DNA from 4 places in the Enterobacter ludwigii genome. Region 2 is predicted to be linked to each of the others. Evidence: predicted binding sites of a transcription regulator. Region 2 holds the regulator's gene; each other region holds the start of a gene.
The links. The regulator LexA, encoded in region 2, represses DNA repair genes until DNA is damaged. The targets are predictions, from matches to a motif close to TNCTGTATGTACATACAGNA.
Positions count from the first base shown of each region.

Region 1: a site for LexA is predicted at 4,105-4,124, ahead of BH714_RS04830 (DinI-like family protein). Genes of this name have one in related genera too.
Region 3: a site for LexA is predicted at 3,599-3,618, ahead of rmuC (DNA recombination protein RmuC). Genes of this name have one in related genera too.
Region 4: a site for LexA is predicted at 2,755-2,774, ahead of umuD (translesion error-prone DNA polymerase V autoproteolytic subunit). Genes of this name have one in related genera too.

Region 1 is NZ_CP017279.1:1,020,402-1,026,352, reverse strand. Features, by position in the region: gene BH714_RS04850 (DUF968 domain-containing protein) at 1-718, opposite strand, end outside; gene BH714_RS04845 (RusA family crossover junction endodeoxyribonuclease) at 718-1,086, opposite strand; gene BH714_RS04840 (hypothetical protein) at 1,077-1,277, opposite strand; gene BH714_RS04835 (AAA family ATPase) at 1,611-3,503, shown strand; gene BH714_RS23460 (hypothetical protein) at 3,585-3,812, opposite strand; gene BH714_RS04830 (DinI-like family protein) at 3,837-4,085, opposite strand; gene BH714_RS04825 (DUF2513 domain-containing protein) at 4,276-4,704, opposite strand; gene BH714_RS04820 (hypothetical protein) at 4,838-5,149, opposite strand; gene BH714_RS04815 (PerC family transcriptional regulator) at 5,152-5,571, opposite strand; gene BH714_RS04810 (replication protein P) at 5,586-5,951, opposite strand, start outside.
Region 2 is NZ_CP017279.1:4,057,482-4,063,432, forward strand. Features, by position in the region: gene ubiA (4-hydroxybenzoate octaprenyltransferase) at 1-341, shown strand, start outside; gene plsB (glycerol-3-phosphate 1-O-acyltransferase PlsB) at 406-2,826, opposite strand; gene BH714_RS19050 (diacylglycerol kinase) at 2,981-3,349, shown strand; gene lexA (transcriptional repressor LexA) at 3,458-4,066, shown strand; gene dinF (MATE family efflux transporter DinF) at 4,130-5,467, shown strand; gene BH714_RS19065 (CsbD family protein) at 5,587-5,796, shown strand; gene zur (zinc uptake transcriptional repressor Zur) at 5,845-5,951, opposite strand, start outside.
Region 3 is NZ_CP017280.1:67,484-73,434, forward strand. Features, by position in the region: gene metE (5-methyltetrahydropteroyltriglutamate--homocysteine S-methyltransferase) at 1-1,655, shown strand, start outside; gene BH714_RS23230 (dienelactone hydrolase family protein) at 1,701-2,507, opposite strand; gene udp (uridine phosphorylase) at 2,763-3,524, shown strand; gene rmuC (DNA recombination protein RmuC) at 3,662-5,119, shown strand; gene ubiE (bifunctional demethylmenaquinone methyltransferase/2-methoxy-6-polyprenyl-1,4-benzoquinol methylase UbiE) at 5,186-5,941, shown strand.
Region 4 is NZ_CP017279.1:1,277,444-1,283,394, reverse strand. Features, by position in the region: gene BH714_RS06145 (SDR family oxidoreductase) at 1-68, opposite strand, end outside; gene BH714_RS06140 (LysR family transcriptional regulator) at 166-1,047, shown strand; gene umuC (translesion error-prone DNA polymerase V subunit UmuC) at 1,055-2,317, opposite strand; gene umuD (translesion error-prone DNA polymerase V autoproteolytic subunit) at 2,301-2,735, opposite strand; gene BH714_RS06125 (aldo/keto reductase family oxidoreductase) at 2,969-3,835, opposite strand; gene tcp (methyl-accepting chemotaxis citrate transducer) at 3,980-5,641, shown strand; gene smrA (DNA endonuclease SmrA) at 5,679-5,951, opposite strand, start outside.

The sequences.
Region 1 (5,951 bases), 1.8 Mb from region 2:
GCGGCGCGGGATCCACCACCACATCCATCAGCGGTTCTGTCAGCGCATCAGGCAGGTCAAACGCTGAAACTAAATCCCCAAGGATGCTGGTGGCCGGTACTGCAGGCGTAATATCGCTTTCGCGCCCAATCTCGCTTTCTTCGGGTAAACGAAGCACTTCCCGAGCACAACATTCTGGTAAAGCATCCGTTACTGACTTACGAACAGCCCACCAGCTGAGTTCCGCGAGGGAAATCTCGCGACTTTTGTCGATACCGAGAGAAACACGAATAGAATCCAGAATAAAGGCAATTACGTTTCTGCGTGCCAGTTCTGCCAGCGCCTCGGTATGCTGCTCTCGCAGTTGGTTGTCGCAATAGCCACAAAGCAGGATAGACCCTGGCTCATGGTGCATGATGGTTAGTTCGTGATAGTGGTAATCACTGTAAGCGTACTGGCAATTTCCGCCGCCGTACTTCAGCAACCAGTAATCAAGCCCGCTTATTCCACCGGCTGCAATCAGGACCTTTTCATTCAAGAAGAAGCTTCGCAGCTGCTCGTTGTCTTCCAGTGGCTGCCGCGCATCCGGAACACGACCAGTTTGATACCCGGCCATACTTTCTGGCTGGCGCTCGATCAGGATTCTGCCTGCTGTGAATAACTCCATCAGCTCCCTGCCCGGCTTCAACAGCACGACACCAAGTTCTCTCGCAATCACAGGTTGAAGAAGCGCACGCATCACTCGCTCTCCCTGATAATGATCTGCCCGTTCTCGCCCCAGAGCTTTGTTATCCTTGAATCCCAGATATGTGTGTCGTCTTCGAAGAGTGCATCCATCAAAGACTTCATCAGGTTATCAAGATCGGGTTTACCCTGATGGGGCTTCCCGTTCATCTCTGCGCGCTTTTTCTTGCTCCAGCTCCTCGGCATTGGAAGAACGAAGGTAACGTGTGAATTCGAGTCGGGCATGCAAATGCCCAGGAGCCGAACGTGATCGCAAAAGGCCCGATAACGCATAACTTCAGGGCGCTTCTTCCATTTGTCGGCACGCGTCATGCGTGGCTTACCCATCGGGAGGATGTTGTAGACTGTCACGATCACCCCCATGCCCGGGAACGCATACTTTGCGCTGTCTTAGCTGAGGATTTTTGCTGAGGTAGTAATGCGCTGACTATCCAAAAACGAGGGTCAATATCGAGACTTTTCTCGACGGGGACGCCTTTAGACTTATAGCGCGCCACCAGCTCATTGGCTTCTTCGGTTGTCAGCCCGGTATGAGTGAACCAACTTTTCTTCATGCCGCCTCCTGAAGGAGTGACATCAAAAGAAAATTGCTGGCCCTTTGAAGGGTCAGTAAGGATTTATTCTTGTTTGGTGTTTGCGCCATGGTATCTCTCCAGTGGCGCAGCAGGTATAGGGTGTTCAAGCCTATGACTGGAATATAACACAACTAGTAAGGGACGTTACCCTCTCCCAGCATAAATGTGTTAAAAACTAATAAGAAAAGCTCTAATAAATGACCCTATTTCGCCTTAAACACACAAAACTTCATGGACGGTAAGTTGCCAACAATTTATAGTTTGGATTCATCTTGAAACGTTCATTAATAATGATGATATTGGATTATTAGCATGCAAATAATTTCATTTAAAGTATCACAATTTCGTTCTATCTCTGGTGAAATAACCACTGATGGGCTAAATGGCATAACTATTGTTGGTAAAAACAATAGTGGAAAATCTAACCTACTACATGCAATGAGGGTTTTTTTTGAAGGAAAATATAAAAGTCACTTATATAATTACGACAGTGATATCCCCGATAATCTAAAATCAGGTCAAACAAGCTTTGCTGTTAAATTTCTATTTGAAGATAATGAACTAAATGACGTATCAGACCATTTAATAGATCAAGATGACTCAGATGATGAAGATGATAGTTTAATTGAAGAAAACACTTCAGAAAACAGCTTATCGCTTGATAAGCCTGATATTGAAATCGCTGATGAACAAGAATTAAATCAACCACAAAGGGGAAGAAGAACATTAAGTTTACGAGATAGATACCTGCAATTATTTGATATGATTGAAGACTCTAGGCTATCAACACCACAAAATGAAGTAACCGTTCACTTAACAATAACAAATAAAAATAATTTCTATTATAGCGTTTTTAAAGGATATAAAAGAAAGCAAGACATTACATCTAGCAAATATACTTCTAAGGAACGAATCTTTGTTGATAAACTCCTAAAGTCATTTGGCTGTATATATATCCCATCTTCTAAAAGCATTGAAGACATTTACAATACGCTTCTAGAACCTTACATTAGAACTGAAGTATCATCAGCAATTGCTCCATCTATCGAACTCATTAAAGCAAAATTATCTGAAATATCTCAAGAAATCACCACCGAGATGGTAAACAGTGGAATTCATGATTGTCAATTATATATAAAACCACCAAAAGAAATAGATTCGCTTTTTGGTAATTTCAGTTTGCAGATGAAAGACACTGTAGAAAATACTTTATCTAGCAAAGGAACAGGGATACAATGCCTTTCATTATTCTCTGCTTTCAAATCAATTTCTAAAAAGAAACTTGAAAAAGGGATTCAAACAATTTGGATGATTGAGGAACCTGAGTCATTTCTACATCCTTCGCTTGGTGTTTCTTGCTCAAAGATAATTGAATCATTACAATTAGTAGCATATGTTGTTACCACAACACATGCCCTGTCATTTGTAAGCAATGACGTAACCAAAATTATTGAATTGGTAAAAGAAAACGGTGTAACAAAGGACAAGAAACATCTTAAAAAATTTGACGCGGTTTCGAGCATACGTGAAAATTTGGGCGTTAAATTTTCTGACTTCTTCAATCTTTCTGGTGCAGCTATATTCGTTGAAGGAATTACAGACAAATTATATATATCACAAATCCTCAAGATTTTATCTGTAGATGATTATGCTCAAAATTGGCCACTATTGAGATCTGCTCAGATAGAAGAGTTTGGTGGAGTTTCAGCCTTAGGAGGTTTTCTAAGAGGGTGTTATAAGTTCTTATACGATCAAGCACAAATTGTAACTATATTTGATGGTGATGACGCTGGCATCAAAGAAAGAAAAGCGCTGCAAGGTTTCTTTGGAAACCAAGGTATTAGATTTGAAGCAAATAAAGATTACGTTTCTATTAGAAGTGGGCATTCGATTGAGGGTTTATTTCCTGACTCATTTATAACCTCACTGATGCAGGATCATCCATCCTGGTTCGTTGGCCAGGGGCTATCTGTTGATGCTGCTGGGGTTGTAGAGTCATTTAGTTTAGTTGATACAAAGAAAACCAATGCCTACAACTATCTAATCGAAAAATGTAAATCTACACCTATCCAATCATGGGTCGAACGTTGGGAAATTGCATTCAATGCGATAGAATCAGCGCTGGCTGTTAAAGAAGTTGAACTTCATAGTAAATCGTTTAAAACTCATACTGAAGATTCATTACAAGAAACAGCAATGAGCTAAAACTCGTATTCAAGTAGTAATCGAGAGCATGAGATGACATGATTAACATGGCGTCTCATGCTTGTTAATATCTAATCAATGCTATTGCCGTTTTGAACAGTAACCCGCTTTTTCCAGCATTTCATTAAAGAGTGTTGGTGTACCTACAATCTCATCCCCCTTTAGCGGTATGAAAGATACTTCATCGCCCCGCCTGTACATCAAAGCGCGATCACATTCTGGAAATGAGGGCAGTCGTGCAACGATAACCCCATCGTGGCATCTGATGACCGCGTAACCTTTGCTCGGTAATTCTTCTTTTTGTTTCACCAATCCCCCCTCCACACTGGAAAGTTATTGCATGCTGTCTTTATAAAACCACTCGTCAGCGCTCTCCCAGGTTTCCTGCAGGATTTCTTCAAAACGCTTTTTTTCCGTATTTTCTCCGCCAACAATGTTTAACCCGTCAGAACCGGCCCGGCGAACGACCAGTTTGCAGTCGGTGTAGCTCTGAGTGATTCGCTTCAGAAGCTCCTGCTCAAGTGCCGGAATAGCAACGTCGGGTAGCTTTTTGGTTCGGTCGATGGTGACTTCGATTTTCATAACTTCCCTTTCGAAGATTTACTGGATAAATAAACAGTATACTCATCTGAGAAAATGATCAATCCTTTAAAAGCACTTTTTGCGAAGGCTACTGCTATGTTTCTTAGAGTATTTTTTCCCATTGGTGAGAAAACGCCCGCACGCAGCGGGCTTAGGGATATATCAAATTTTTGAGGTTACGAGGATTTCTTCACTCAATGTCTAGGCCAATCAGGTCTTTTACTTTCTTCTTGGCAAAACCCATCGCCAGTGATTTTGATAGGCCCATTAGTGTGCTTATTCCTTCATCTTTAAAATTTGTTTTTATGGTTTGCCATACCTCTTTCTGACGCAGGTCAGCGATAAAATCATGCCCTCTTGCCGTCAGCCTGAGCGGAGTATCAAGCCAGTAATAGCTAACCCCTTCTCCCAAAGATCTGGACATCTCGTGCCCAAACCCAGATTTCCCATCAGTCCTAACAATCAGCCCATTGTCATAAAGCAAACGCATATGGAAAATAAAATCCGAGTCGTCTTGGTGAAACCCTGATTCACCAAGCTCACTTAGCATTGTGTCAGGGCCTTGAGTTTCCTCGAAAGCTATTAGTAAATCCTTGAGGTATTGATGGTTTATTTTCATAACTTTCTCCGTGACATGTCACAGTCTTTTATATCACCAATTTAGTTTCGTGCCATCCTCGCATCTCCGGCAATTTTTGTGTAAGTTGCGGCTTCCCTTAACGCGCGTTTGTCGATGTTGCTAAATAAATCGCTCATACTCGCGCGCTCCCGAAAATTTTGTGAATCATATAGCCTTGCCAGTTCTGGCGGCAAACTTCGGTGATACCGGACTTCTTGCGAATCACCGGTAATGGCTTAATGCATGTTTCCCCGCCTGGCTGCATCACGTACACCGGGTGGTGTCGCTGACCGATGTTCTTCACGGCACCAGCAGAAACGAGATGCTCCAGCAGGCGACAGGCCTTTTTGCTGTCGCAGCTCAGCAACTGGCGAACTTGCCGCGGGGTGATCTCGCCACCGTGCTGAATAGTGCGAATGAGTGTCCAGAGGTTTTTGCTTGCCATAGTCATACCCTCCCCGCCTGGCGCAGACAGTCTTTACGGCGCTTGGCAATACGGGCTACTTCAACAGCGCTACCGGCGATACCAAACATGTCCGAATATACTGCTGCTGCTCTTCGCCAAAGCCCCTTCTCCTCCAGCTCCTTCGCTTTCTGCTCGGCAGCCTGCATCCTGAGCGGATCACTTTTTTCAACCATGCACGGGAGGATTACGTCTGGAATTTCTGCGTGCGGTACCGCCCGGTATGTGTACTGAACGCTGTCACGTGAGCGAATAATCACGCCTTCGTCACTGAGTTCGCGCAGCAGCCTTCCGGCTGTACCTCCAGCCATGTCCAGCGCTTCGGAAACATCGCCAACGGTGCAGTTCGGTCGGTAGCGCACAAATACCGCCACCTGCTCTTTTTGTGTTAATGCTTTGGTCATTGGTCAATACTCGATTAGTTGGTTAAACCTGCCGCTTTGAGGCGTTGGTATTCTTCCATCAGTAGCTGTGCCGGAGTTGGCCCTGCCGGATGCTGCGGTGCAGCTAGCTGTCGACGGATTGGTGGAACTGAAAGCCCGTTGCTTACGTGCTTCGTCCATTTGATTAATAATTTCTCTGCCAGTTTTTTAAGTTCCCCCTCGGTCATCTGACGCTCAATACCAGTTCTGCGCATTTCTATGCAGATGTGATACAGCACCGGCTGCGGCCACGGATATTTGTCGCTACCCGAAAAACGATACGACTCGTTACGCCAGCGACGGTATTCACTCATCACCCGGTCAGATGTCAGCCCGAACGGATTGGCACCACTCTCTGAAGT
Region 2 (5,951 bases):
TTCTCTGGGCCGTCGCATACGACACGCAATACGCGATGGTAGACCGCGACGATGACCTGAAGATTGGCATTAAATCGACGGCGATCCTCTTCGGACGTCATGACAAGCTGATCATCGGTATCCTGCAGGTTGCGGTGCTGGCGTTGATGGTGACGATGGGTTACCTGAACGGGCTCAACTGGGCGTTTTACTGGGCCGTGCTGGTGGCGGGAATGCTGTTTGTCTACCAGCAGAAGCTGATTGCGAAACGGGAGCGTGAAGCCTGCTTCAAGGCGTTTATGAATAACAACTATGTCGGTCTGGTGCTGTTTTTAGGGCTGGCGATGAGCTACTTTTCGTAAAAAAACGGCAGCCAGAAGGCTGCCGTTTTTGTTTTCATCGCAGGTCATCAGACCGCTGCACGCTTCACTCGCCTTGCGTCGCACTTTCAATCGTTAAACGCACATCAGACGTGATCAGTTCGGCCAGCATCTGGTACACCTTCAGCGTCTCTTCCGGCTCGGCATCGCCCGTATCACTGATAAACCCTTCATCACGCAGCGTCAGCACCAGAGAGCTGAAGACCGCTTTGTCGAAGAATTCCGGGGCGTTAATCCCGTGCAGAACAGACAGGCGCTGTGCCAGCGTCCGGCTCTCTTTCTCGAGCGTACCGCGGTTAATGGACGGATTCGCGCTCAGCAACCAGAAGGTGATGGCGTAGCGCTGCAGCGTTTCACGCGCGCCCGCCGCCAGCAGTTGCAGGGTACGGGACCGTGACGGATTGATATGCAGCTCGTCATTCGTGACGGTAATCAGCCCCTGACGACGCAGCTCTTCGGTCAGTTTATCCAGCTCAGTCGCCAGTTCGTCCTTGTCCCAGCGCAGGAACAGCTCCGCTTTCAGCATTGGATAGAGCGTTTCAACATGACGCAACAGCTCCTGACGCGAGATGCGACGATGCTGGGTGATGATGGCCGCCATGAGCGAGGGCAGCATCAGCATATGCGCGATGTTGTTGCGATAGTAAGTCATCAGCACCGCCTGCTCGCGCGGGAGAATGATGATGTCGCCGATGGTGTCCTTTTCGACTTCAAACTTGTTCATCTGCAGGGCATGCTCGATAAGCTCGCTTGCCGTGCTTACCGGTACGGTCGAATCCACCGAGTACGGCACGTTGCGCATCATATCCAGATAGCAATCCAGCTGCTCCGTAAGCTGTTCACGGGTCAGTGAACGCTGACGAGAGGCCAGAAGCGCCGTACAGCACAGGTTCATGGCGTTTGCCGCACCGGCGTTGTTAATACGCACCATCAGTTCAGAGGCGATGCTGTTGACCGTAGGCGTCAGCCAGGCCGGGCGAATCGCTTCGATAGGATCGATAGACTCGCGCCACTCCGGAACATGGTTGTTCAGATAGGTCATCAGCGGCATCGGCTCGCCAAAGTTGACGTAGCCCTGGCCAAGGTTGCGTAACTTGCTCAGGCCGCGCAGCATCTGCGGCAGGCTTTCTTTCTCTTTGGTCGCACCGCGCAGCTCTTTGGCGTAGGTGCCCACTTCCATCACGTGTTCGTAGCCAATGTAGATGGGTACCAGGGTGATCGGGCGGGTTCCCCCGCGCAGCATCGCCTGAATGGTCATCGACAGCGTGCCGGTTTTAGGATCGAGCAGACGACCGGTACGGGAGCGCCCCCCTTCCACGAAGTATTCAACGGAATAACCGCGGCTGAACAGCTCGCCAAGATATTCACGGAATACGGTGGAGTAGAGCTTGTTGCCCTTAAAGGTACGACGGATAAAGAACGCCCCCAGGCGGCGGAAAATCGGGCCGGCTGGCCAGAAGTTCAGGTTAATGCCGGCAGCGATGTGCGGCGGTACCAGACCCTGGTGATAGAGCACATAGGAGAGGAGCAGATAGTCCATGTGGCTGCGGTGGCAGGGGACATAGACAATCTCATGGCCATCATGGGCCAGCTGGCGTACGCGCTCGGCGTTATGAACGTTGATTCCCTGATAGAGGCGGTTCCACGTAAAGCCCAGAATACGATCGGAAAGACGAATCATCTCGTAAGAGAAGTTCGCGGCAATCTCTTCCATCAGTGCAATAGCGTTCTGCTGTGCTTTCTCATGGGAAATCTTTTTGCTGCGCGCTTCGTCTTCAACGGCCCTGGCAATCGCTTTGGAGGCCAGCAGCTTGTTGAACAGGTCCTGACGTGCAGGAAGACGCGGGCCGACGGCAGCCAGACGCTGACGGGCGAAGTGCATACGCGCCACGCGCGCCAGTTTCTGCGCGATAATCTTGTCGGTGCCGTGTTCGTCCGCCATACGGCGCAGCGAAACGGACGGGGAGAAACGCACGAAGCTGTCACGTCCCAGCCAGGAGACCGCGAAGAATTTCTGAATGCCGTTAAGCATGCGCAGCGGTGGGTTCTCTTCACCTTTCTCTCTGCCCGGGCGGCGACCAAACATCACCGATACCGGCACCATCTGCACATCCAGACCCGGATTGCTGCGGTGCAGGTCGAGATAGTCGTGGAAAAGCTTGATGGACTCTTCCTTTGGCGTGTAATAGGTAAACACGCGCGGCCCGCCGTGAATGAACACATAGCGCGGCAGCAGAGTGCCGTCGACTTCGAGGGGTTCAAGCGGGTCAGGTAAATCATGCGCCAGACACTGGGCGCGAAGCGTCAGTAGGTCTGCCTTCGAGTTATAAGGCAAAACGTACATAATTGGGCGTGACGTATCGAGCCCCAATTCCAGCGCGGGTTCCGCTGGGATAGACTTGCTTTTTACCAGGACGCTTAATGGTAAATTAAGTAATTTGTAGTAAATTCGTGGCCAGCCGGACATAAACGATGTAAAGCCTCTGGTTAATAATGCAATTGCGGCGCAAGGATAACAGAAAGCGCGCAAAATTTCTGTTGTTACCCGTCATACTTCAGGCAGCAGCGAAACACGCTGCGCCTACTGTTACTGACGCTATTTTAATTAAAAGGTTCTTTTAATGGCCAATAATACCACTGGGTTAACCCGAATCATCAAAGCCGCCGGCTATTCATGGAAAGGTTTCCGTGCCGCGTGGGTCAATGAAGCCGCGTTTCGCCAGGAGGGCGTCGCCGCTATCATCGCGGTGATTATCGCCTGTTTCCTTGATGTTGATGCGATTACCCGCGTTTTGTTGATCGGCTCCGTGCTGTTGGTGATGATAGTGGAAATTCTCAATAGCGCTATTGAGGCCGTGGTGGACCGTATCGGCTCTGATTTCCATGAGCTCTCCGGCCGGGCGAAAGACATGGGGTCTGCTGCCGTATTGCTGGCGATTATCACTGCGGTCATCACCTGGGTCACGCTGCTTTGGTCACATTTCCGATAAGCCTCGAGAAATAATTAAGTCCCTGGTTTTTTGTGCAGTTTTTGGTTCCAAAATCGCCTTTGACTGTATATACTCACAGCATAACTGTATATACACCCAGGGGGCGGAATGAAAGCGTTAACGACCAGGCAGCAAGAGGTGTTTGATCTCATCCGGGATCATATCGGCCAGACGGGTATGCCACCCACGCGTGCGGAGATCGCTCAGCGTCTGGGTTTCCGTTCTCCGAATGCTGCCGAAGAACACCTGAAAGCGCTGGCGCGTAAAGGCGTCATTGAGATTGTATCGGGCGCTTCGCGTGGCATCCGTCTGCTGGTGGAAGAAGAGACAGGCATTCCGCTGGTGGGCCGTGTCGCGGCAGGTGAACCTTTGCTGGCACAACAGCATATTGAAGGTCACTACCAGGTTGACCCGGGCATGTTTAAACCGAGCGCAGATTTCCTGCTGCGCGTCAGCGGCATGTCGATGAAAGATATCGGTATTCTGGACGGCGATCTGCTCGCAGTTCATAAAACCCAGGACGTGCGCAACGGGCAAGTTGTGGTCGCGCGTATTGACGATGAAGTTACCGTTAAGCGTCTGAAAAAGCAGGGTAACACCGTCCAGTTACTGCCTGAAAACAACGAGTTCTCCCCGATTGTGGTGGATCTCCGCGAACATAACTTCTCTATTGAAGGGCTGGCTGTTGGGGTTATCCGCAACGGTGAATGGCTGTAATCATGTCATAACAGGCTACGGACCTGCCGTAGCCTGATTCAATCTCCACTGCCGGTATTTTTCATGTCACTGCTGACGACATCAGATAAGGCATTGTGGCGTCTTGCACTGCCAATGATTTTTTCCAATATCACCGTCCCTCTGCTGGGACTGGTAGACACGGCTGTTATTGGTCATCTGGATTCCCCCGTTTATCTGGGCGGCGTCGCGATCGGCGCGACGGCAACCAGCTTCCTTTTTATGCTGCTGCTCTTTTTGCGTATGAGTACCACCGGGCTTACGGCTCAGGCGTACGGCGCAAAAGATCCGTTGCGTCTGGCGCGAGCGCTGGTACAACCCTTGATCCTTGCCCTGGGCGCGGGTGCGCTGATCGTGGTGTTGCGCACGCCACTGATTGATCTGGCGCTGCATGTCGTTGGCGGTAGCGAGGCGGTACTTGAGCAGGCGCGGCGCTTCCTTGAAATTCGCTGGCTCAGCGCGCCTGCATCACTGGCGAACCTGGTTCTGCTTGGCTGGTTACTCGGCGTGCAGTATGCCCGTGCGCCAGTCATTCTGCTGGTGGCAGGCAATCTTCTCAACATCGTGCTTGATGTCTGGCTGGTGATGGGTCTGCATATGAACGTGCAGGGCGCCGCGCTGGCGACGGCAATTGCAGAATACGGTACCTTTTTCATCGGCCTGTGGATGGTCTGGCGCGTGCTGGCCCTGCGCGGTATCTCGCTTGCGATGCTCAAAACCGCGTGGCGCGGTAATATCCGCACGCTGCTGGCGCTTAACCGCGACATTATGCTGCGCTCGTTACTGCTTCAGCTCTGCTTTGGCGCGCTGACGGTCTTTGGGGCGCGACTTGGGCCGGAGATCGTCGCGGTTAATGCGGTCCTGATGACGCTGCTCACCTTTACCGCGTATGCGCTGGATGGCTTTGCCTATGCCGTTGAAGCCCATTCCGGACAAGCGTATGGTGCACGCGAAAGCGGCCAGCTCCGCGAGGTGTGGCGGGCCGCCTGTCGTCAGTCAGGCCTGGTGGCGCTGGCGTTTGCACTCATTTACGCCTTTCTGGGTGAACAGATCGTTGCCTTACTCACCTCCCTCCCATCGCTGCGCGAACTGGCGAGTCACTATCTCTTCTGGCAGGCAATCTTACCGGTGGTGGGCGTGTGGTGTTATCTGCTGGACGGCATGTTTATTGGCGCGACGCGAGGTGCGGAGATGCGCAATAGCATGGCGGTCGCTGCGGCGGGATTTGGTCTGACGTTGCTGACGCTGCCGTATCTGGGCAACCACGGTTTGTGGCTGGCTCTGGCGGTTTTCCTCGCGTTACGTGGCCTGTCGCTGGCCTTTATCTGGCATCGTCACTGGCGAAATAACACCTGGCTGCCTTCCCGCCACGATATATCGTGACGGTTAAAGATTCCGAAAATAAAAACAACTGCCGGATCCTTAACTACAATAATAATCACGTCCAGCAGAAAAGAACGAAGCGGACGAAACATACAGACGCTTAACACGAGGACACGATTATGAATAAAGACGAAATCGGCGGCAACTGGAAGCAGTTCAAAGGTAAAGCGAAAGAACAGTGGGGTAAGCTGACGGATGATGATATGACCATCATCGAAGGTAAACGCGATCAGCTGGTGGGTAAAATTCAGGAACGTTACGGCTACGAGAAAGATCGTGCTGAAAACGAAGTGAAAGACTGGGAAACACGTAACGATTATCGCTGGTAATCCTTTACTCCCCCTGAGGGCGGCTTCGGGCCGCCTTTTCTTTTGCCGTTAACGCGGCTTTTTCTTCACCAGTACAGAATGGTCGTGCTGGCACTCATCCTGGTGACGACAGGCTTCTACCTCTACGCAGGCTGAGCACAGGCCGTGCGCTTCAA
Region 3 (5,951 bases), on a different replicon from region 2:
TTCAGTGGGTGCAAATCGATGAGCCTGCGCTGGTGCTGGAGCTGCCGCAGGCGTGGCTGAAAGCGTTTAAACCCGCTTACGATGCCCTTACTGGTCAGGTGAAGCTATTGCTGACCACCTATTTTGAAGGCGTGACGCCGAACCTGAGTACCATTACTGCGCTGCCGGTTCAGGGTCTTCATGTTGACCTGGTCCACGGCAAAGATGACGTGGCCGAACTGCACAAACGCCTGCCTGAAGAGTGGTTGCTTTCGGCCGGACTGGTGAATGGCCGTAACGTCTGGCGCGCCGATCTGAGCGAGAAATATGCACAGATTAAAGATATCGTCGGCAAACGTGAGCTGTGGGTGGCCTCCTCCTGCTCTCTGCTGCACAGCCCAATCGATCTGAGTGTGGAAACCCGCCTGGATCCCGAGGTGAAGAGCTGGTTTGCCTTTGCGCTGCAAAAATGTGAAGAGCTGGCGCTGCTGCGTGATGCGTTAAATAGCGGTGACACCACGGCCATTACCGACTGGAGCGCCCCCATTCAGGCGCGTCGTCATTCGGCGCGCGTCCACAACCCGGCGGTCGAAAAACGTCTGGCGGCCATTACCGCGCAGGACAGCCAGCGTCAGAGCCCCTATGAAGTGCGTGCCGAAGCCCAGCGTGCCCGCTTCAACCTGCCAGCTTGGCCAACCACCACCATCGGCTCCTTCCCGCAGACGACGGAGATCCGCGGCCTGCGTCTGGATTTCAAAAAGGGCAACCTCGATGCGAATCACTACCGCACCGGCATCGCTGAGCACATCAGACAGGCGATTGTTGAGCAGGAACGTTTAGGTCTGGACGTGCTGGTACACGGTGAAGCCGAGCGTAACGACATGGTGGAATACTTCGGCGAACATCTGGACGGTTTCGTCTTTACGCAGAACGGTTGGGTGCAGAGCTATGGTTCCCGCTGTGTGAAGCCACCGGTGGTGATTGGTGACGTCAGCCGCCCGCAAGCGATTACCGTAGAGTGGGCAAAATTCGCCCAGTCCCTGACCGACAAACCGGTGAAAGGGATGCTGACCGGCCCGGTGACGATCCTCTGCTGGTCCTTCCCGCGTGAAGATGTGACCCGTGAAACCATCGCCAAACAGATTGCGCTCGCGCTGCGTGATGAAGTGGCCGATCTGGAAGCGGCGGGTATCGGCATCATCCAGATTGATGAACCGGCGCTACGCGAAGGTTTGCCGCTGCGTCGCAGTGACTGGGATGCTTATCTGAAGTGGGGTGTGGAGGCTTTCCGCCTCAACGCCGCGGTCGCGAAAGACGACACGCAGATCCACACCCACATGTGTTACTGCGAATTTAACGACATTATGGATTCGATTGCCGCGCTGGATGCCGACGTAATCACCATCGAAACGTCGCGTTCAGACATGGAACTGCTGGAGTCCTTTGAAGAGTTCGAGTATCCAAACGAAATTGGGCCGGGTGTCTACGACATCCACTCCCCGAACGTACCGAGCGTGGAGTGGATTGAGAGCCTGCTGAAAAAAGCCGCCCAGCGGATCCCGGCTGAGCGCCTGTGGGTCAACCCGGACTGCGGACTGAAAACCCGCGGCTGGCCGGAGACCCGCGCGGCACTCGCGAACATGGTCAGGGCGGCGCAGAATTTGCGTCAGGCCTGATAAATCCGAAGCCCGGCAAGGCGTAGCCGCGACCGGGCTTTTGTTTTACGCTTTTTTCCCGCCGTACTGGCTGAACCATGCCAGCATCCGCTGCCAGCCATCTTTAGCCGATTCTGCGTGATAGCTCGGACGATAGTCGGCATTAAAGGCGTGGCCGGCATCCGGATAAACAATGATTTCAGCTTTTGCATTGGCTGCACGGAGCGCATGGCGCATGGTCTCTACCGTATCAAGCGGGATCCCGGTGTCCTGGCCGCCATAAAGCCCTAAGACTGGGGCATTTAACTCGGTGGCGATATCAACGGGATGCTTCGGCGAGTTCAGCGTTTTCTCCCCCACCAGTTTGCCGTACCAGGCAACGGCGGCTTTAAGCTGCGGATTATGTGCGGCATACAGCCAGCTGATACGTCCTCCCCAGCAGAAACCCGTCACCATCAGACGATGTGCGTCGCCGCCATTGCGCGCAGCCCAGCTGGCCACGTGGTCCAGATCGGCCAGTACCTGTGCATCCGGCACTTTGCTGACCAGGTTGCTGAACAGTGTCGGTATATCACTGTAGTCGTTCGGATCGCCCTGACGGAAATAGAGCTCTGGCGCAACGGCCAGATAACCTTCCAGCGCCAGACGGCGGCAAAGGTCGCGAATATGTTCGTGAACGCCGAAAATTTCCTGAACCACAATCACGATGGGCAGCGGGCCGTCGGCCGATTTTGGCCGCGCGTGGTAAGCAGGCATATTCTCCCCCTGTGAGGGGATGGAGGTCTCACCTGCCGTAATGGCCTCTTCAGGTGTTGAGACGATGGTTGATGCATGAGGGGCCGCTGCAGGTGCAAAACCGGTTTTTTCAGTCATGGCATTCTCCGTACCAATGAGTTAGCGCAAAGGTAAATATAGTCACCAGGTTAACAATTCACAGTGCCTGAAACGGTCTATCTTTTGTGCAGCACCTGACGATATAACTTGTTAATGTGATGTGAATCACTATTTCATGGAAATTTACTGCAATCATTTTCATTCATGGTGAGATGTGTCACGTAATTCTGCTTACTGCTTCTGTAAAGTACCTTTTTACTTCTTCTGACTAACCGACCCACAGAGGAGTCACCTATGTCTAAGTCTGATGTTTTTCATCTCGGCCTCACTAAAAACGATTTACAAGGGGCTACGCTGGCTATCGTCCCGGGCGATCCTGAGCGTGTGGAAAAGATCGCCGCGCTGATGGATAAGCCGGTTAAGCTTGCTGCCCATCGTGAATTCACCACCTGGCGCGCTGAGCTGGATGGCAAAGCGGTGATCGTCTGTTCTACCGGTATCGGTGGCCCGTCCACCTCAATTGCTGTTGAAGAGCTGGCGCAGCTGGGCATTCGTACTTTTCTGCGTATCGGGACTACCGGTGCTATTCAGCCGCATATCAACGTTGGCGACGTGCTGGTGACAACCGCTTCCGTGCGTCTGGACGGCGCGAGTCTGCACTTTGCCCCTATGGAATTCCCGGCGGTGGCGGATTTCGAATGCACCACCGCACTGGTTGAAGCCGCGAAATCCGTTGGCGCAACCACCCACGTAGGCGTGACCGCCTCTTCTGATACCTTCTACCCAGGCCAGGAGCGTTATGACACCTTCTCCGGCCGCGTGGTAAGCCGCTTCAAAGGTTCTATGGAAGAGTGGCAGTCTATGGGCGTAATGAACTACGAAATGGAATCTGCAACCTTGCTGACCATGTGCGCAAGCCAGGGTCTGCGTGCCGGTATGGTGGCGGGCGTTATCGTCAACCGTACCCAGCAGGAGATCCCGAACGCGGAAACCATGAAGCAGACCGAAAGTCATGCGGTGAAAATCGTGGTTGAAGCGGCGCGTCGCCTGATCTAATCCCTTCTTATACGAAAAAAGGCCGACCCGTTCGGCCTTTTTTTTGCGTAGCGCCTCGCAGGAAAACCCTTTCAAACTGGACGTTTATACAGCACAATTCTATTTTGTGCAGGTAATACGTTGATGCAGGGGGCATTGTGGATATCTCAATCCTGATTTATGCAGTGATTGCGCTGGTGGGCGTGGGGGCAGGCTGGCTGATTTCCAGCTACCAGCACGCGCAACAAAAGGCCGATCAGCTGGCCGAGCGCGAAGAGATAGTCGCCGATTTAAGCGCAGCAAAACAGCAGGTTGCGCTGAGCGAACACTGGCGTGACGAATGCGAACTGCTCAACAACGAGCTGCGCAATCTTCGCGATATCAACACCTCGCTGGAGGCCGATCTCCGCGAAGTGACTACCCGCCTCGAATCCACCCAGCTGCATGCGGAAGATAAAATCCGCCAGATGATGAACAGCGAGCAACGCCTCAGCGAGCAGTTCGAGAATCTCGCGAACCGCATTTTTGAACACAGCAACCGCCGCGTAGACGAACAAAACCGCCAAAGCCTGAATAGCTTGCTGACGCCCCTGCGTGAACAGCTGGACGGCTTTCGTCGTCAGGTACAGGACAGCTTTGGCCAGGAGGCTCGCGAGCGGCACACGCTGGCGCATGAAATTCGCAATCTTCAGCAGCTGAATGCGCAAATGGCGCAGGAAGCGGTCAACCTGACCCGTGCGCTGAAGGGCGATAACAAAACCCAGGGCAACTGGGGGGAAGTGGTGCTGACCCGCGTGCTGGAGGCCTCTGGCCTGCGGGAAGGGTATGAATACGAAACGCAGGTGAGTATCGAGAACGATGCCCGCTCGCGTATGCAGCCTGATGTGATTGTGCGGCTGCCGCAGGGCAAAGATGTGGTGATAGACGCCAAAATGACGCTGGTGGCTTATGAGCGCTATTTCAATGCGGAAGATGACTACACCCGCGAGTCGGCGCTGCAGGAGCACATCGCCTCCGTGCGTAACCACATTCGTCTGCTGGGCAGAAAAGACTACCAGCAGTTACCCGGCCTGCGCTCACTGGATTACGTCCTGATGTTTATTCCGGTTGAACCCGCGTTCTTGCTGGCGCTCGACAGACAGCCTGAACTGATTACCGAAGCCCTAAAAAATAACATTATGCTGGTGAGCCCCACCACGCTGCTGGTGGCATTGCGCACCATTGCCAACCTGTGGCGCTATGAACATCAGAGCCGTAATGCGCAGCAGATTGCCGATCGCGCCAGCAAGCTTTACGACAAAATGCGCCTCTTTGTGGATGATATGTCCTCGGTCGGGCAAAGCCTTGACCGCGCCCAGGATAACTATCGCCAGGCGATGAAAAAACTCTCTTCCGGGCGTGGCAACTTACTGGCGCAGGCCGAAGCGTTTCGTTCCCTGGGTGTGGAGGTGAAGCGCGAGATTAATCCGGAATTAGTTGAGCAGGCCACCGCCCAGGATGAAGAGTTTCGCCTGCGCGAAGGCGCTGGCGAACAAAAGACAAACAGTGAAGACAATACGTTAGCGACAGATTTAACGTCAGACGAGCGTCCGGCACGTTTCTTTCGCGAAGGTTGAAACGTAGGGCAAACGCGCCCAATCTGTTACACTTCACGAACATTTTACTGATAAGCAGGCTCTGAGATGGTTGACGATTCACAAGACACGACGCACTTTGGCTTTCAGACTGTCGCCAAAGCGCAGAAAGCTGATATGGTGGCCCACGTATTTCATTCCGTGGCGGCGAAGTACGATGTGATGAATGACTTGATGTCGTTCGGCATTCATCGCTTGTGGAAGCGCTTCACCATCGACTGTAGCGGTGTGCGTCGTGGACAAACGGTACTGGATTTAGCCGGCGGTACAGGCGATTTGACAGCAAAATTCTCCCGTCTGGTGGGCGAAACTGGTCGCGTTGTTCTGGCAGATATTAACGACTCAATGCTCAAAATGGGACGTGAGAAGCTGCGTAACATCGGCGTGGTAGGTAATGTCGAGTATGTGCAGGCGAACGCCGAAGCGCTGCCTTTCCCGGATAATACCTTTGACTGCATCACTATCTCCTTCGGCCTGCGTAACGTCACCGATAAAGAAAAAGCGCTGCGCTCCATGTACCGCGTGTTAAAGCCGGGTGGACGCCTGCTGGTGCTCGAATTCTCCAAACCGATTCTTGAGCCGTTAAGCAAAGCTTACGACGCATACTCATTCCATGTGCTGCCGCGCATTGGTGAGCTGGTGGCAAACGACGCGGAAAGCTATCGGTACCTGGCGGAATCTATCCGTATGCACCCGGATCAGGACACCTTAAAGGCCATGATGCAGGATGCGGAATTCGAGAACGTTGAGTATTTCAACATGACGGCAGGTGTCGTCGCGCTGCATCGCGGTTATAAGTTCTGAGTGGAGGTTT
Region 4 (5,951 bases), 2.1 Mb from region 2:
AGCTGTCTGCCTACGATCCCGCTGGCGCCAGCGACCAGCGCGACGTTTTGTGGCTGCATCTTATTCACGGTGTTTCTCCAGTTAGGGTGACAGACACAGTGTGATATATTATTTTTTCCCTACATATCCCCTGAATTCGATGGCACTTATAAGAAAAAACATTAAATGAACAATAAGCTCAACGCCATTTCCACCTTTCTGCGCGTCGCAGAAGCGGGTTCCTTTTCGGCAGCCGCTCGCCAGAGCGGAATGAAGCAGTCTGCCGTCAGCCAGCAGATTGCCGCCCTGGAACAGGAGCTCGGGGTGGTATTACTGCATCGGACAACGCGAATGATGAAGCTCACCGAGCAGGGTGAACGTTATCGCCGTGATATGCAGCTTTTGCTGGATGCCATGCAGGAAGCAGAGAGACGGTTGAACCCTGCCGATCATCAGTTTCAGGGCAGCGTCCATGTTCAGTTGCCAAGCGGTCTGGGGCAGATCGTTTTGCCCCCTCTGCTGGCGCTTCAGCGCCTGCATCCGGCGTTGCACCTGACGCTGTCCCTGGATGACCGCATCGCCGACCTGGTGAGCGAAGGGGTGGATGTCGCGCTACGCCTTAGCGCTGAACCTCCACAATCGCATGCGGCACGTCTGCTGATGCGGATTGAAACCGCGCTGTTCGCTGCTCCCGGCTTTCAGGCGGTACACTCCGTCAGCGAACTGGCGGCACATCCCCATGTGCGATTTAGCGGCATTCCGCGGGATGCGCCTCTACGGTTGATCGCCGGTGAGGAAACAATTGACGTGAAAGTGCATACCGTTTTTCGTGCCAACACCAGTGACGCCCTGTTACAGGCGCTGGAGTCAGGCATCGGGATTGGCGGTATGCAGTTGCCGCTTGCGGCAAAGGCGTTGCAAGCCGGCACGCTGGTGCCGGTATTACCGGCCTGGCGGTTACCTGACCGGTATCTCTATGCCGTCTACCCCGACGCCCGCTTTATCCCACAACGCGTCAGAAGCGTGATACAGGTGATCGAACAAATCCTGCCGTCGCTTGCCAAATAACCGGCGCCTACTTCGCTACCGGCAAATCCGCGTACCGCGTCGTATAAGCCGGTGACAACATCTCGCGCTTCATCGCCCAGGATTTCTCAATCCCCTGCCCGGCAAACCATATCTTCCCTTTCCCGGAATGATTCACGCTGTCGATCAGCGCCATCAGCGCCGCGCTGTTGGCGCGCAAACGGTTATCGTCAAATAAATTCAGCTGGGCGACGCCGCTACTGAAAAAGTCCGCCAGCATCACCCCCGCTTTCATGTAGCGATAGCCGTCAAGCCATATGCGCCCCAGCGCATCGGTGGCGGCACGGATGATATCGCGCGAGTCATTGGTGGGCGTCATCAGGGTGACAGACGCCTGATTGCCGTAATAAACCTCGTTGTCCGCATGCGGGCTGGTACGCAAAAACACGCTGATAAAGCGACAATATTGATGCTCGCTGCGCAGCTTTTCCGCAGCCCGTTCAGCGTAGGCGCAAATGGCCTGGTGCATCTCCTCATATTGCGTAATACGGTGTCCAAACGAGCGGCTACAGATAATCTGCTGCTTCGTGGGCGTGAACTCTTCCAGATCAAGACAGGGCTCGCCGCGCAGCTCGCGTGCCGTGCGCTCCAGGACAACGTTAAAATGTTTGCGGATGACCCACGAGGAAGCTTGTGCCAGATCCAGCGCCGTGGTGACGCCCATCGCATTAAGTTTTTTGGTAATGCGCCGCCCGACGCCCCACACCTCCTCTACCGGTACGCGCGCCAGCAGTTTACGTTGCCGCTCGCGATCCGATAAATCCACTACGCCTCCCGTGCTGCTCCACCGCTTTGCCGCATAGTTGGCCAGCTTCGCCAGCGTTTTCGTGGGGGCAATGCCTACGCCAACGGTTAATCCCGTATTTTTAAACACCTGCGTGCGCATATGATGACCAAACGCCTCCAGCGCCATGCAGTTGCTGATGCCAGCAACGTTCACAAACGCCTCATCAATGGAGTAAATCTCTATGGCCGGGGCGAAGTCGGTCAGCGTCTGCATCACCCGGCTGCTGAGATCGGCATAAAGCGCATAGTTCGAGCTAAAGACGTAAACCCGCGCGGGAAAGCGCTTCTCTTTGAATTTGAAATACGGCTCGCCCATTTTTATATCGAACTGCTTTGCCTCCCGCGACAGCGAAATAATGCAGCCGTCGTTATTGGAGACCACCACCACGGGTTTGCCCCGCAGATCGGGCCGAAACACCGTCTCGCAGGAGGCATAAAAGCTGTTCACATCAACCAGCGCGAACATGTTTATGCGTTTTGAGTGTGTGGGTGACAACACCGAAGATCTGCAGTTCCTCTTCGGACTGAAACGTGATCGGCTGATAGCGAACGTTATGCGGCACTAACCTCAGGATCGGGCGGGTCTGCAGCTCTTTGACCGTAAACTCACCCGCGACGGATGCCACCACAATATCCCCGTGCACGGCGTTTAACGAACGATCGACGACCAGCAGATCGCCATCGCCGATCCCAACGCCGATCATCGAGTCTCCGCTCACCTTCACAAAGTAGGTCGCGCTGGGATGCCTGACGGCCAGGCGGTTAAGATCGAGACGATCCTCCACATAATCCTGCGCCGGGCTTGGAAAACCACACGCTACGCGTTCTACAAATAACGGTAATTCAAGGGGTTGCTTTGGATAATAAGAAAAGAGAGTGTCCATAAATGCCTTTCTCGCCAGATACTGTATATAAATACAGTATTACGAATTATGGACAAGGATCAAGGTCCTTTACGGGGGTTACCCCAAACGCATTGAAGTGTGAGCGGATTTAATTCAGCCGTATCCTGCGCATCGGCGAAAGAATAGCCAGATAACGCCTGCGGCAGCGACATTCAGGTTTCAAGAGGGACAAAAAAGCCCAAAGCACTGCTTTGGGCTTATGCCTGTCTGGCTTAATCCGCCAGCGAATCGAGCGTTTCCAGCGCGTCAGCCGGGAGCACCAGCTCCGCCGCCGCAAGATTTTGTCGCAGATGCGCCACGGAGGAGGTGCCGGGGATCAACAGGATGTTCGGCGAGCGTTGCAGCAACCACGCCAGCGCGACCTGCATTGCCGTTACGCCCAGCGAATCAGCGACCGCCTGCAGCCCGGATGATTGCAGGGGTGTAAAACCGCCCAGCGGGAAGAACGGCACATACGCAATCCCCTGCTGCGCCAGCGAATCCACCAGCGCATCATCGCCACGGTTCACGATGTTGTACATGTTCTGCACACACACCACCTGCACCATCTTCTGCGCTTCCGCAACCTGGGTGGCCGTGACGTTGCTCAGGCCAATATGGCGCACCAAACCTTGCTGTTGTAACTCGGCCAGCGTGGCGAGAGGTTCAGCAATTGAGCCTTCTGCTGGCCCGTGTGCGCTGAACATGATGCGCAGATTAACCACATCCAGCACATCCAGCTGCAGATTACGCAGGTTGTCATGTACCGCCTGCGTCAGTTCCTGCGCGGAGAAGGCCGGCAGCCAGGAGGCATCACTGCCGCGACGGGCACCGATCTTGGTGACGAGCGTCAGATCGTCGCGGTACGGATGAAGCGCCTCGCGGATCAGCTGGTTGGTGATATGCGGCCCGTAAAAATCGCTGGTATCAATGTGATTCACCCCAGCAGCCACCGCTTCGCGGAGCACATCCAGCGCGGCATTTTTGTCCTTTGGAGGACCAAACACGCCCGGCCCGGCAAGCTGCATCGCGCCATAGCCAAGCCGTTTAACCGTCCGCGACCCAAGTGCGTACGTCCCGCTTTTATCAATGCTGCTCATGTCGACCTTCCTCATAAAAATGATCCGGATTTACAACGAGTTCCTTAACAGACCCCGTAGTTAAGCGCGAGTTAAATTAAAGTTTAATTTCTCTACGACGATAGTATTTGTGTAACCCTGCATCTTCTCTAACGGACGACCGCTATGCTGAAAAATCTGCACGTGATTACCGGTATTATCTTTGCTCTCACCATATTCTGTCTGTTGCAAGTTGTCACGGGAGGGTTGTTCTACTCTGCCGTCAGCAACGACCGCCATAACTTCCAGAACTCCGGGGTGCTCAATGCCCAGCAGGAGAGCCTGAGCGACAGCGTGAACACGCTGATCAAAACGCGCGTCACCGTCACCCGCGTGGCGATCCGCTACCTGAAAAACCAGCGCGACCCGGCGTCCCTTGCGGCGATCAACAAACTGCTTGGCACCGCAGCTGATTCTCTGGCTAAAGCTGAAGCCTATAACAAAGAGTGGCAGAAAATGCCGCAGGTTAACGGCCAGAACGCGGCATTAACCGACGAAATGCAGAAATCATGGAGCCAGATGCATGAAGTGATGCGTCTCTCCATTGCGTATCTGCGTGCCGACAACTACCAGGCCTATGGCGATCTGGATGCCCAACAGGCCCAGGACGATATGGAAGGGGTTTATAACCGCTGGCGCGCCGAAAACAACACCCTGCTGAAAGCCGCAACCGAAGAGAACCTGAGCAGCTTTACCCAGATGCAATGGACGCTGGCAGCGATCTTCCTGGCCGTTATCGCGGTGCTGGTGGTGATCTGGCAGGGTTTACAACACCTGCTGTTAAAACCGCTCCACATGATTATGAACCATATTCGCGCCATTGCGGGCGGCGATCTGACGCAGGATATCGCCCTGTCTGGCCGCAATGAGATGGGCCAGCTGGCGGCGGGTCTGCATGAGATGCAGCAGTCGCTGGTGACCACCGTCAGCGCCGTGCGTGGTAGCACCGACTCCATTTACACAGGCGCAGGTGAAATAGCCGCCGGAAGCAACGATCTGTCTGCCCGCACCGAGCAACAGGCGGCTTCGCTGGAGGAGACAGCAGCCAGCATGGAAGAGCTGACCGCAACGGTTAAACAGAACTCCGACAACGCCCGTCAGGCTACGCTACTGGCGAAGAACGCTTCAGAAACGGCGGCCCGTGGCGGTCACGTGGTCGATAACGTTGTCCGTACCATGACCGAAATCGCCGACAGCTCGCAGCAAATTGCGCACATTACCGGCGTGATTGACAGCATTGCCTTCCAGACAAACATTCTGGCGCTTAACGCGGCGGTGGAAGCCGCGCGTGCCGGGGAGCAAGGTCGTGGCTTTGCGGTCGTCGCAGGTGAAGTCCGCACGCTGGCCAGCCGCAGTGCGCAGGCGGCGAAAGAGATCAAAGGGCTGATTGAGAACTCCGTCAGCCGGGTGAATACCGGTTCAGAGCAGGTCAGCGAAGCGGGCGCAACCATGAAGGAGATTGTCGCTGCCGTGACCCGCGTGACCGATATCATGGGCGAGATTTCGTCGGCGTCCGATGAACAGAGCCGCGGCATCGAACAGGTGAGCCTGGCCGTTTCGCAGATGGACAGCGTCACACAGCAAAACGCCGCGCTGGTACAGCAATCCGCCACGGCGGCGGCGGCCCTGGAAGATCAGTCGGAACAACTGCGCCAGGCTGTGGCAGCGTTTCGCCTGAACGGAAAGGAAAAAGCCACCGCACCCCGCCCGGCCACGGTGAAAACCCCACAGCTGTTACGCCCGGCAACGGCCAACACCGCCACCGACAGCAACTGGGAAACCTTCTGAGTGACAGGCGGGCGAACGTCTCGCCCGCCAGAAGCGCTTAACGGCTGCGCTTAGCGTGCCGTTCCCAGTTCTCCTGTTTCGCTTCGTCAGACTTTCGTAGCGAAACATAGCATGCTCCGCTGCCGCCGTGATGCGGCAGCGCCACGCAAAAGGCCTGCACTTCCTCGAACTCGGTTAACCAGCGCGCCAGATAGCTGCGTACCACGTTGGGATGGGCGTTCTGCTCCCGCCCTTTTCCATGAATGATCACCAGGTTACGTAATCCATCGCGTCCAGCCTGGCGGATAAAGGAAAACAGCATCTGCCGGCA